DNA from 2 places in the Bacillus sp. SORGH_AS_0510 genome. Region 1 is predicted to be linked to the other one. Evidence: riboswitches for the same ligand, from Rfam matches in the RefSeq annotation. Region 1 holds a riboswitch; the other holds the start of a gene.

Region 1 (4,801 bases):
TATTCATCGTTGAGATGATGGCTTCTTTTGCTAGAAATCCAGTAATTAAGGAAGCTGAAGCCTGCCATGTTCCAAAACCAATAGGATCAAATATTGGAGCGATGATATTTCCGATTGCAGCTAGAAAACTATGATCCATATCTACATTTAATCCTTTAGGACCCACATAAGATAAGAGCCAAATAAATACTGAGCCTGCAAAGATAAATGTTCCAGCTTTTCTGACAAATCCTTTTCCCTTATCCCATGTACTTCTCCAAAGCGATTGGAATTGTGGCAGCCTATACGGTGGCAGTTCAATGACAAACAATGACGTTTCAGATTTTAATAGGGTAGTAGAGAATATTTTTGCTAAAACTAAAGCAACAACGATTCCAAGAACATATAGACTTAATACAACAAATGCTTTATGTGCTGCAAAAAATGCCCCAACAAATAAAGCGTACACTGGTAATCGCGCGGAACAAGACATTAAGGGTGTGAGCAGGATCGTTAACAAACGCTCACGTGGTGTTTCAATTGTTCGTGCGGCCATAATCCCAGGTACATTACAACCAAAACCAATCATCATCGGTATGAAAGCTTTTCCGTTAAGTCCAACCGATTCCATAATTCGGTCCATTACTAATGCTACACGAGCCATGTATCCAGAATCCTCTAATAACGAAATGAAAAAGAAGAGAATAAAAATTTGTGGAACAAACACAAGAACGCCGCCCACACCTGCTACTAAGCCTTCAATAATCAATGCATGGATAAAAGCCGATGCATGAATGGCCTCTAACACTTTCTCAAATCCGGCTGTTACTGGGCCTGTCAATAAACCATCTAAAGCATCCGATAATGGGGTTCCCAACCAATCAAACGTTAACATAAACATAAAATACATTAAAAGTAAAAAGATCGGCATACCTAAAAATCGATTGGTAACAATACTATCAATTTTTTCAGTCAAAGGGATAACTGTGTCACTTTTCCTAGCAACTTCACCAACAATTTTTTCAATAACTTCTTTTCTTTTTAAATATATATAGTTTGTTACCGATTTAAAATCCGTTTGTTTTTGTAACTCCGACTCCAATTTATATAAAATTGCTTCGAGCTTTTGTGTATTGGCTAAACTATTAACATAGTTTTTTACATACTCGTTACCTTCTAAGTATTGAATAGCCAGGAAGCGTATAGAGTGAGTTGTTTTCCCCGTTAATTCTCCAGAAAATGCTGTAATAGCTTCCTCTATCTCTTTACCGTAATACGTTAGATTTTTTTTCATCGGTTGAATGGATTTTGTCGATATGACATCGACTAGCTGATCGCAACCTTTTCCGCTTCTTGCCACAACTGGTACCACGGGCACACCAAGAATATCTGACAGCTTCATGTAATCAATTTGAATTCCCCTCTTATTAGCTACGTCTATCATATTAAGGCCAATAAGCGCAGGCTTTTCAAATTCAAGCAATTGGAGTGTAAGGTGAAGATTTCGCTCCAATTGAGAGGCATCTAATATATTCAGTAAACGATCCACTGATTCATTTAAAAAGAAGGATGTGACAACCCCTTCATCTTTTGACAACGGATTAAGCGTATATACTCCAGGTAGATCAATTAAATGACCTATATTTTTCTTAAATACTCCAACCTTCTTTTCAACCGTTACACCGCTCCAGTTCCCAACATATTCATAGGAGCCTGTTAAGTTATTAAACAATGATGTTTTCCCTGTATTTGGGTTACCTATTAGAGCAATTTCCATTAGATTCTTTCCACCTCAATCTGAACGGCTTCCTTGCGGCGAATGCCAACACATTGTCCGCAGGACTCAATCATAATCGGTCCTCCAAATGGCATTACGCATTTTACGCATACTTCAGAACCTTCAGTGATACCTAAATCCAATAGCCTTCTTTGAACTAGGTGACCAACATGAGAAAGATCTAATATTTTACCTTTATCTCCTGCTTTTAACGAACCGAACATGTATATCACCCTATCTATGTTAATTGAGAATGATTATCTTTCTATATTGTCATTTTAACACTTTTTTAGGGTAATAAGCATATTAAATTTGACAAAGTTTCGAAAAAAATTAATTAAAAAAAGGAAAAGCTACTGGTCTTTTCCTTTTTTAATAAGCTTATTTAAATAATCTCTTTGGTAATGCACTAATTACAAGGATAATAATAATGGCACTAATGATAAAGCTTGGAAGCATGTACGTTCCATTGTATAAAAGGGAGTACACAGCGACTGGTTGCCCTTTTGGAGCATATTCTCCAAAAAACACAATGCCCGAAACTACATGGCAGAAGTAACGAAGGAGACTTCCTATGAATGCTCCCAGTACCACAAAGGTCATCCACTTCCCTTTGTTACTCGCATTCAGGCCATTTTTTATTTGTGCTGCAAAAACACCCGCAAAGCCTAACAACAGTAAAAGCAATAAAGTAATCAATAATTCCTTGAAGGATTGTATAAATTTGTGAATAGCCAAGGATAAACTGTAATAATCCCAGCAAGAATCCAGTTAAAACTCCACCTTTACCCCCCCAGCGATATGCCATTAGAAAAACGGGTACCATAGCAATGGAAATTGAACCACCTTGCGGCCAAATTTTAAATGAAAGGATATTACCTACATAATCCAATAAATAGGCTAGCGCGGTAAATACCGCTACTTCTGTAATAAAAAGCGTATTGCTACTGTTCTTGCTCATTTTTTAAAAATCCCCCTTTGTTTTCTCTATCAATAAAAAAAATCCACAAAAAAAAGCAATGCAAACTAAGGAATGTCTGCATTGCTTTGCTATCGGCAAACCACATCCCTACGCTAGTGTTAACTAACAGGTTCATAGGGTCAGAACTCTACCGTTCACTCTCAGCCGCCCGAGGCAGCTCCCCTTGTGGAAATATTCTATTGTTTCCATTAAAATATACTACTGTTCTCCTATTTTTACAAGAACAATCTCCTTGTAGACCATTGGGCGAAACACCTAAATAGTAATAGAAATTATTGGTAAATATTTTTTATTCAATTTTTTAGAGGATTTTCCCTATTACCCTCGAATTAACTTGTTAAGCAGTTTTGTAAATACTATAGGGGGAAAAAAGATGTTTACCGGAGAACAAACGGAATTAGTTGCTTTTTTTCAACAAAATAAAGAGAAGCTGGTACAAGAATGGGAAAATTCCATTGTAATCAATCACAAGGACCCCTTTAAGATGAAAATCAGGGAAAATGGGGAAGCCCTTCTTAACGTAATCCTTACAATGCATAAAGTCTCTAATGATGAACTTTTAGAAATCATTAAAAAGATTGCAATAGAAGTGTCAGAAGAACGGGTACTAGCTCATATTAATATTGGTGATTTTGTCTATAATGTAAATCTTGGTCGTACCATTCTTTATGGTTATTTGAGTAAGACAGGTATCTCCTGGTCGGATTTACAGGAATCCATAAATAAGATAAATTTTTGTTTTGATAAATTTTTATATTATGCCGTTTCCCACTACTCGGAAGCAAAAAATAAAATTATTGAAGAAAAGACGATGTTTATTGATTCAACACATCAAGATCGGTTAACACTTCTTGGTCAAATGACATCAAGCTTTATCCACGAATTTAGAAATCCACTTACCTCTGTTCAAGGATTTATTCAGTTACTTAAAGCTGATTATCCAAACATGAGATATCTAGATATCATTTCAAGTGAGTTAGACCAACTAAACTTTAGAATTTCCCAGTTCCTTTTACTTTCAAAAAAGGAGCTCATCGGAAAGGAAAAAATTGACTTCAAATTAAATCAACTGATTGATGAGGTATTAAATTTCCTATATCCAAGTATTTTAGATGGTAAAGTGAAGATAAAAAGAGATCTAAGTAAAGATTTTACATTGAACGGGTATGCCGATGAAATCAGGCAAGTCTTTATTAATATCATTTTTAATGCCATCGATGTATTAAACCACCATGAAGTTGATACACCGACAATAGAGATCAGCAGCTGGGTTGAAAATAACGAGCAGATAAAAATCAATATTTCAAATAATGGGCCTGCCATACCGGCAGAATTAAGTAAAACCATTTTTGAACCCTTCTTTACAACAAAAAAATTAGGTACGGGGCTTGGTTTATTTGTTTGTAAGGAAATTATTGAAAAACATAAAGGAGAATTAACATGTGATTCTTCTTTTGATAAGACTACTTTTTCAATATGCCTACCTGTACTTTCTTAAAAGATAAAACATCGTGTATCCATTTAAATCCCACTTTCCAAAAGCCAGGGATTTTTTTATTTCCCCAACTATATACATCTTCCGAAATAAAACCATTTTGCATATGATGTACTAAAAATTGGGGGAGACTCGGGATATGTTTACATTAAAGGTTGATAATGAAATTGAACTTCAATTGTTTCAACACCATCACGCATTAAATCTTTATCATTTAGTTGAAAAAAATCGCGAGCATTTACGAGAGTGGATGCCTTGGGTGGACACGATGAATTCTCCTTATCAATTTGAGACTATCATCCCAATTTGGCTTAATCAATTTGCAGAAAATATCGGATTCAATGTAGGTATCCTTTATAAGGGAGAACTTGTTGGCTCCATTGGTCTTCATCAAATAGATTGGCATAACAAAACCGTTAGTATTGGTTATTATCTTGCCAGAACAGCAGAAGGGCATGGAATTATGACACGCTCTGTTCAAGCCTTATTAAACTATGCATTCTTTGATTTAGGCCTTAACCGTGTTGAGATTCGCTGTGGGGTGAATAATAAAAAAAGTCGTGCGATT
Region 2 (4,801 bases), 980 kb from region 1:
TATGTTCCTGATTGTATGGACGGTCATCAAACGCCAAATATTTCTAGTATTAGTAATCACCAGTCATTAGCAGGTGCCATCTTGCTAGATTACTGGCTTTGCAATCGCGATCGTACGCGTAAAAATATAGTCTTATGTGAGGAAGATCCAGGACAATACCAATTATGGATTATTGATCATGCTGAGATTTTCGGTGCATACAACTGGATTGCCAGTGATTTAGAGGACATGTCAGAGCAGTTATTGAAGAGCGCTACACATCAGATTATGGCAAAATTTATTGAATCGGAAAATAGTTTTACGGATTATTTGGAACTAATCCAGACCATCCCTATATTTTTAATTGAGGAAATCATCTCAATGATTCCAGAAGATTGGATGGTAAGTAAAGAAGAGAAAAAAGCCATGGTCAGTGCCCTAGTGACGAGGCGTAAAAGTGTTCTTCCACACCTCATGGAGAGATTTTTGAAAAAAATTTATCTCCCTTTACATGATAATAGTATGTAAATTCTTAAACAAAGTAAAAAAACCTTGAGAGTTCAAGGTTTTTTTATTTAGAGTTTACTTTTCTTTCTTTTTCTTTTTGTCCTTTTCCTTGTCTTTATCCTTATTCTTCTTCTCGAAATCTGAGACTTGTTTTAATAGGGTTGTATTTTGTTCCTTTAAACCTGCAAGTTCTGCTCGAATCTCATCTTCAAAGCTTGAAATATAGGCTGCTATGTCGGTTTCAATCGCTAATAAGTGATTGCCAATTTTGGAGCGAAGGTCATTCTCAGGAGGACTGCTGTCTTCAATTTGTTGTACTTGTTCCTCGACAACAAGCTCTTGTTGTTGTTTAGTATCTTGTGCATCTGATTGCTCTTTTTCTACTGTGTTAGAAGATGCATTTTCTGAGGAATTTCCCAAAGCCTTTAATAGCTCTTCTTTCAGCAAGTTGTTTACCGACTGTAAAATGGAGTCTATATCAAATGTATTTTCAACTTGATCTTCTTGAATCTTCTTATTTTTTTTGCTCATTATTCTACCCACCTTTTTTAAAGTTTGAATCCCGAGCCCATTCATGAATAAGGGCCTTACAAGAGATATCATATGAAATTTTCACAGACAAGCATCAACGAATATCATGAAAGTAGAAAAAAAGGCAGTCCAGCCCTCGTAAATGAAGAATATCGCTTTCACTTTCCGACATGTAAACGCGAGAATTGTCTGTTCGTGCGCTTTCCCGAGCAATATTTCCTGAAACAGAGGTCTTCAACCTATACCGTTAACTGTTATATAATCGATGGAAGAGGAAACTAGATGAAATTTGTCGCAATATCAGTTAGAGGAGAATTATGCCAATGAATAAGTCCGTAATTGTCTATACAACGAACGACTGTATTGAATGTACAATGGTAAAACAGGTTTTAACAGAGGAAGGAATCGCTTTTGAGGCAAGAAACGTAGCCACAAACCCAGAATTTCAAAAAGAAGTAGAGATGTACGGTTTCTTAGGTGTGCCGGTAACTGTTTTCGATGGCAGAGCAGTAAAAGGCTTTACTAATGAATTAAAAGAGCTGATGGATTTAGCAAAAGGAAACACCGATTTAGAAAGGTAAATGGACTGAATGACAAATCTTATAAAATTATTTACTTTACATCTGAAATTTTTAGCAGTACTATTTAGGTAATTTCATAAAGAAGTATCTACTAGGGGTGCCCTGATCAGCGGGCTGAGAGAAAACGGCAACGTTTTTAACCCTTCGGACCTGATCTGGGTAATACCAGCGTAGGAAAGTAGTCGAGTGAATAGTATTTTTTATTACTCTTTCTAACTAACCAGGTCCAATATATGGATCTGGTTTTTTTATTTTTAAGCTGTGTTAAAGAACAATGTTGATTTATACATCCTGTTGATTGGAGCGGAAGGCACGAAGACTCCTGTGGGAGTATGGTTCAGGGGAGACCTCGCAGACGCTTGCGTCGAGGAGGCTCGCCGAAACACCCACGAACCGCTCGTGCCTGGAGCGGAAATCAACAGACAATTTTAACAGAGCCATTTTTTAAAAAAGGGGAGATTGTTGTGAAAAAAAACAGCTTGTTTGAAACATTGGAAAAGGTAAGAGAGGGAAGACCACTTGTACATAATATAACAAATGTCGTCGTTACAAACTTTACAGCAAATGGCCTGCTTGCCCTTGGTGCATCACCAGTCATGGCCTATGCAGAAGAAGAAGTAGCCGATATGGCTAAGATTGCTAGTTCGCTAGTGTTGAATATTGGTACCTTAAATTCGCAGACAGTCGAGTCTATGATTATTGCTGGAAAAGCTGCAAATGAAACCGGAGTACCAGTCATTTTTGATCCTGTAGGAGCTGGAGCAACACGTTACCGTACGGAAACTGCACAAAAGATTATGAAGGAAGTAAATGTATCAGTTATTCGAGGAAATGCGGCTGAAATTGCTAATGTTGTCGGCGAAAACTGGGAAATTAAAGGTGTAGATGCAGGTGACGCAAATGGCAATATTGTTGAAGTAGCCATCTCAGCTGCACGAAAAATGAAAACTGTCGTAGTCATCACGGGGAAAGAGGATATCGTGACTGATGGAGAAACAATCTATGTTGTTAAAAATGGACATCCAATATTAACAAAAGTTACGGGGACGGGTTGTCTATTAACCTCGGTAATAGGTGCCTTTGCTGGTGTGGAAAAAGATTTAATAAAGGCAGCAGTAGCAGCTTTATCCTTCTATGGAATTGCTGCAGAGAAGGCAGCAGAAAAAACAGATAAATTTGGACCTGGTAGCTTCCAATTTGAATTTTTAAACCAGTTATCATTGACTTCTTCTAGAGATATAGAGCAATTTGCATTATTTGAAAAAATCAGTGAGTAAAATGGGGGGATTTTTATGAAAAAAGCACTAACAATTGCTGGTTCAGATAGTGGTGGTGGAGCTGGAATTCAAGCAGACTTAAAGACGTTTCAGGAACTTCAGGTATTTGGCATGTCGGCATTAACGGCAGTTACCGCTCAAAATACATTGGGGGTCCACGGAGTGTATCCCATGTCTGTAGAGGCTGTGATCAAACAGATTCAAGCGATTGGTGAGGATATTGGAACGGATGCATTAAAAACAGGAATGCTGTTTAATGCTGAAATTATTGAAGCCGTGTCTGAACAAATTAAAGTTTTTAACTGGGAAAATGTTGTTGTTGACCCGGTGATGATTGCTAAAGGCGGAGCTTCCTTACTGTTACAAGAAGCTATTTCAGCGATGAAAACCTATTTACTGCCTCTAGCCATGGTCATCACACCGAACATTCCCGAAGCGGAAGTATTAACTGGAATGACGATCCAGTCAATTGAGGATAAAAAGGAAGCCGCGAGGAAATTACATGCATTCGGAGTCAAGAATATTGTTATTAAAGGTGGTCATGACGAGAATGAATCCGAGGCAATTGATTTATTATTCGATGGCAAAGAATTCTACACTTTTTCTAGCAAACGTATCATTACTAAAAATACGCATGGAACAGGGTGCACCTTCTCAGCTGCATTAACTGCAGAGCTGGCAAAAGGTGCTAGCGTGTATGAGGCAGTTTTAACTGCTAAGGATTTTATTCAGGCGGCGATTGAGGAAGATTTAGAGATTGGCCAGGGGCATGGACCAACCAATCATTGGGCCTATAGAAAAAAAAGAAATGGAAAAGAGGTGGCACCTTCATGACAACGTTAAGGGAAGCCTTAAGGGTCTATTTTATCATGGGCAGTAATAACTGCTTGAAGGATCCTGTTGAGGTATTAAAGGAAGCTATTGCTGGGGGGATAACTATTTTTCAATTCCGTGAAAAGGGGGAAGGTGCGTTGACGGGTGCGGAAAAATATTCACTCGCGAAGGAACTTCAAAGAATGTGTAAGGCAAATCATATCCCTTTTATCGTGAATGATGATATTGAACTTGCCCTAGAATTAAATGCAGATGGTGTCCATATTGGTCAAGAAGATGAAACGGTCAAATCAGTCAGGGGTAAGATTGGCGACAAAATCCTTGGTGTATCTGTTCATTCAAAAGAGGAAGCTTTAGCAGCCCTAAGGGACGGTGCGGATTATTTCGGGATTTGGTCCAGTTTTTCCAACCACCACGAAAGCCGATGCCAAACCATCTCGAGGAACGATTTTAATTGAAGCGTTGCGGAAGGATGGCTTTAACATCCCGATTGTTGGAATCGGTGGCATTACGATTGAAAATGCACAATCGGTAGTGGCAGCAGGTGCAGATGGTGTTTCTGTGATTACGGCAATTAGTCATGCAGAGTCACCGCTAGAGGCTGTGCAAGCACTAGGAAGAAATATTTGTGCCATATTGGGTCAGGAGTGATAGAAGAATGAGAAAAACACACAAACTTACTTTAACCGCCATGATGATTGCAATCGGAACTTTGTCCAGTAATCTTTTTTATATTCCCGTTGGCTTTACAAAGGTTTTTCCTGTTCAACATTTCATGAATGTATTGTCAGCAGTTCTTTTAGGGCCATATTATGCTGTGGCTCAAGCGTTCTGTGTCTCCCTTATTAGAAACTTGATCGGTACGGGATCACCGTTTGCTTTCCCAGGAAGTATGGTCGGTGCATTGCTCGCCTCCCTATTATTCTTGAAAACAAGGAAAATCTATCTTGCATTTTTTGGAGAAGTGATCGGGACGGGAATCCTTGGTGCTATGCTTTGTTATCCAATCGCAACACTATTCCTTGGACAAAAAGCAACATTATTTGGCTTCATTCCTTTATTTATTTTTAGCTCGTTCGCTGGTGCATTAAT

What was found. Region 1 has a riboswitch for thiamine pyrophosphate ahead of QE429_RS20340 (energy-coupled thiamine transporter ThiT). Riboswitches for the same ligand answer to the same signal wherever they lie in the genome.
Region 2: another riboswitch for thiamine pyrophosphate. It lies ahead of thiM (hydroxyethylthiazole kinase); the one in region 1 lies ahead of QE429_RS20340 (energy-coupled thiamine transporter ThiT).

What each region holds. Positions count from the first base shown of each region.
Region 1 covers NZ_JAUTAU010000001.1:3,976,900-3,981,700, forward strand. Annotated here, with positions in the region: gene feoB (ferrous iron transport protein B) at 1-1,756, opposite strand, end outside; gene QE429_RS20330 (FeoA family protein) at 1,756-1,980, opposite strand; gene QE429_RS20335 (energy-coupled thiamine transporter ThiT) at 2,138-2,359, opposite strand; gene QE429_RS20340 (energy-coupled thiamine transporter ThiT) at 2,373-2,717, opposite strand; TPP riboswitch at 2,806-2,912, opposite strand; gene QE429_RS20345 (histidine kinase N-terminal domain-containing protein) at 3,112-4,236, shown strand; gene QE429_RS20350 (GNAT family N-acetyltransferase) at 4,373-4,801, shown strand, end outside.
Region 2 covers NZ_JAUTAU010000001.1:2,996,285-3,001,085, reverse strand. Annotated here, with positions in the region: gene QE429_RS15430 (HipA family kinase) at 1-507, shown strand, start outside; gene QE429_RS15425 (hypothetical protein) at 562-1,017, opposite strand; gene QE429_RS15420 (glutaredoxin family protein) at 1,341-1,598, shown strand; TPP riboswitch at 1,682-1,792, shown strand; gene thiM (hydroxyethylthiazole kinase) at 2,063-2,875, shown strand; gene thiD (bifunctional hydroxymethylpyrimidine kinase/phosphomethylpyrimidine kinase) at 2,891-3,709, shown strand; partial or broken gene thiE (thiamine phosphate synthase) at 3,706-4,360, shown strand; gene thiW (energy coupling factor transporter S component ThiW) at 4,368-4,801, shown strand, end outside.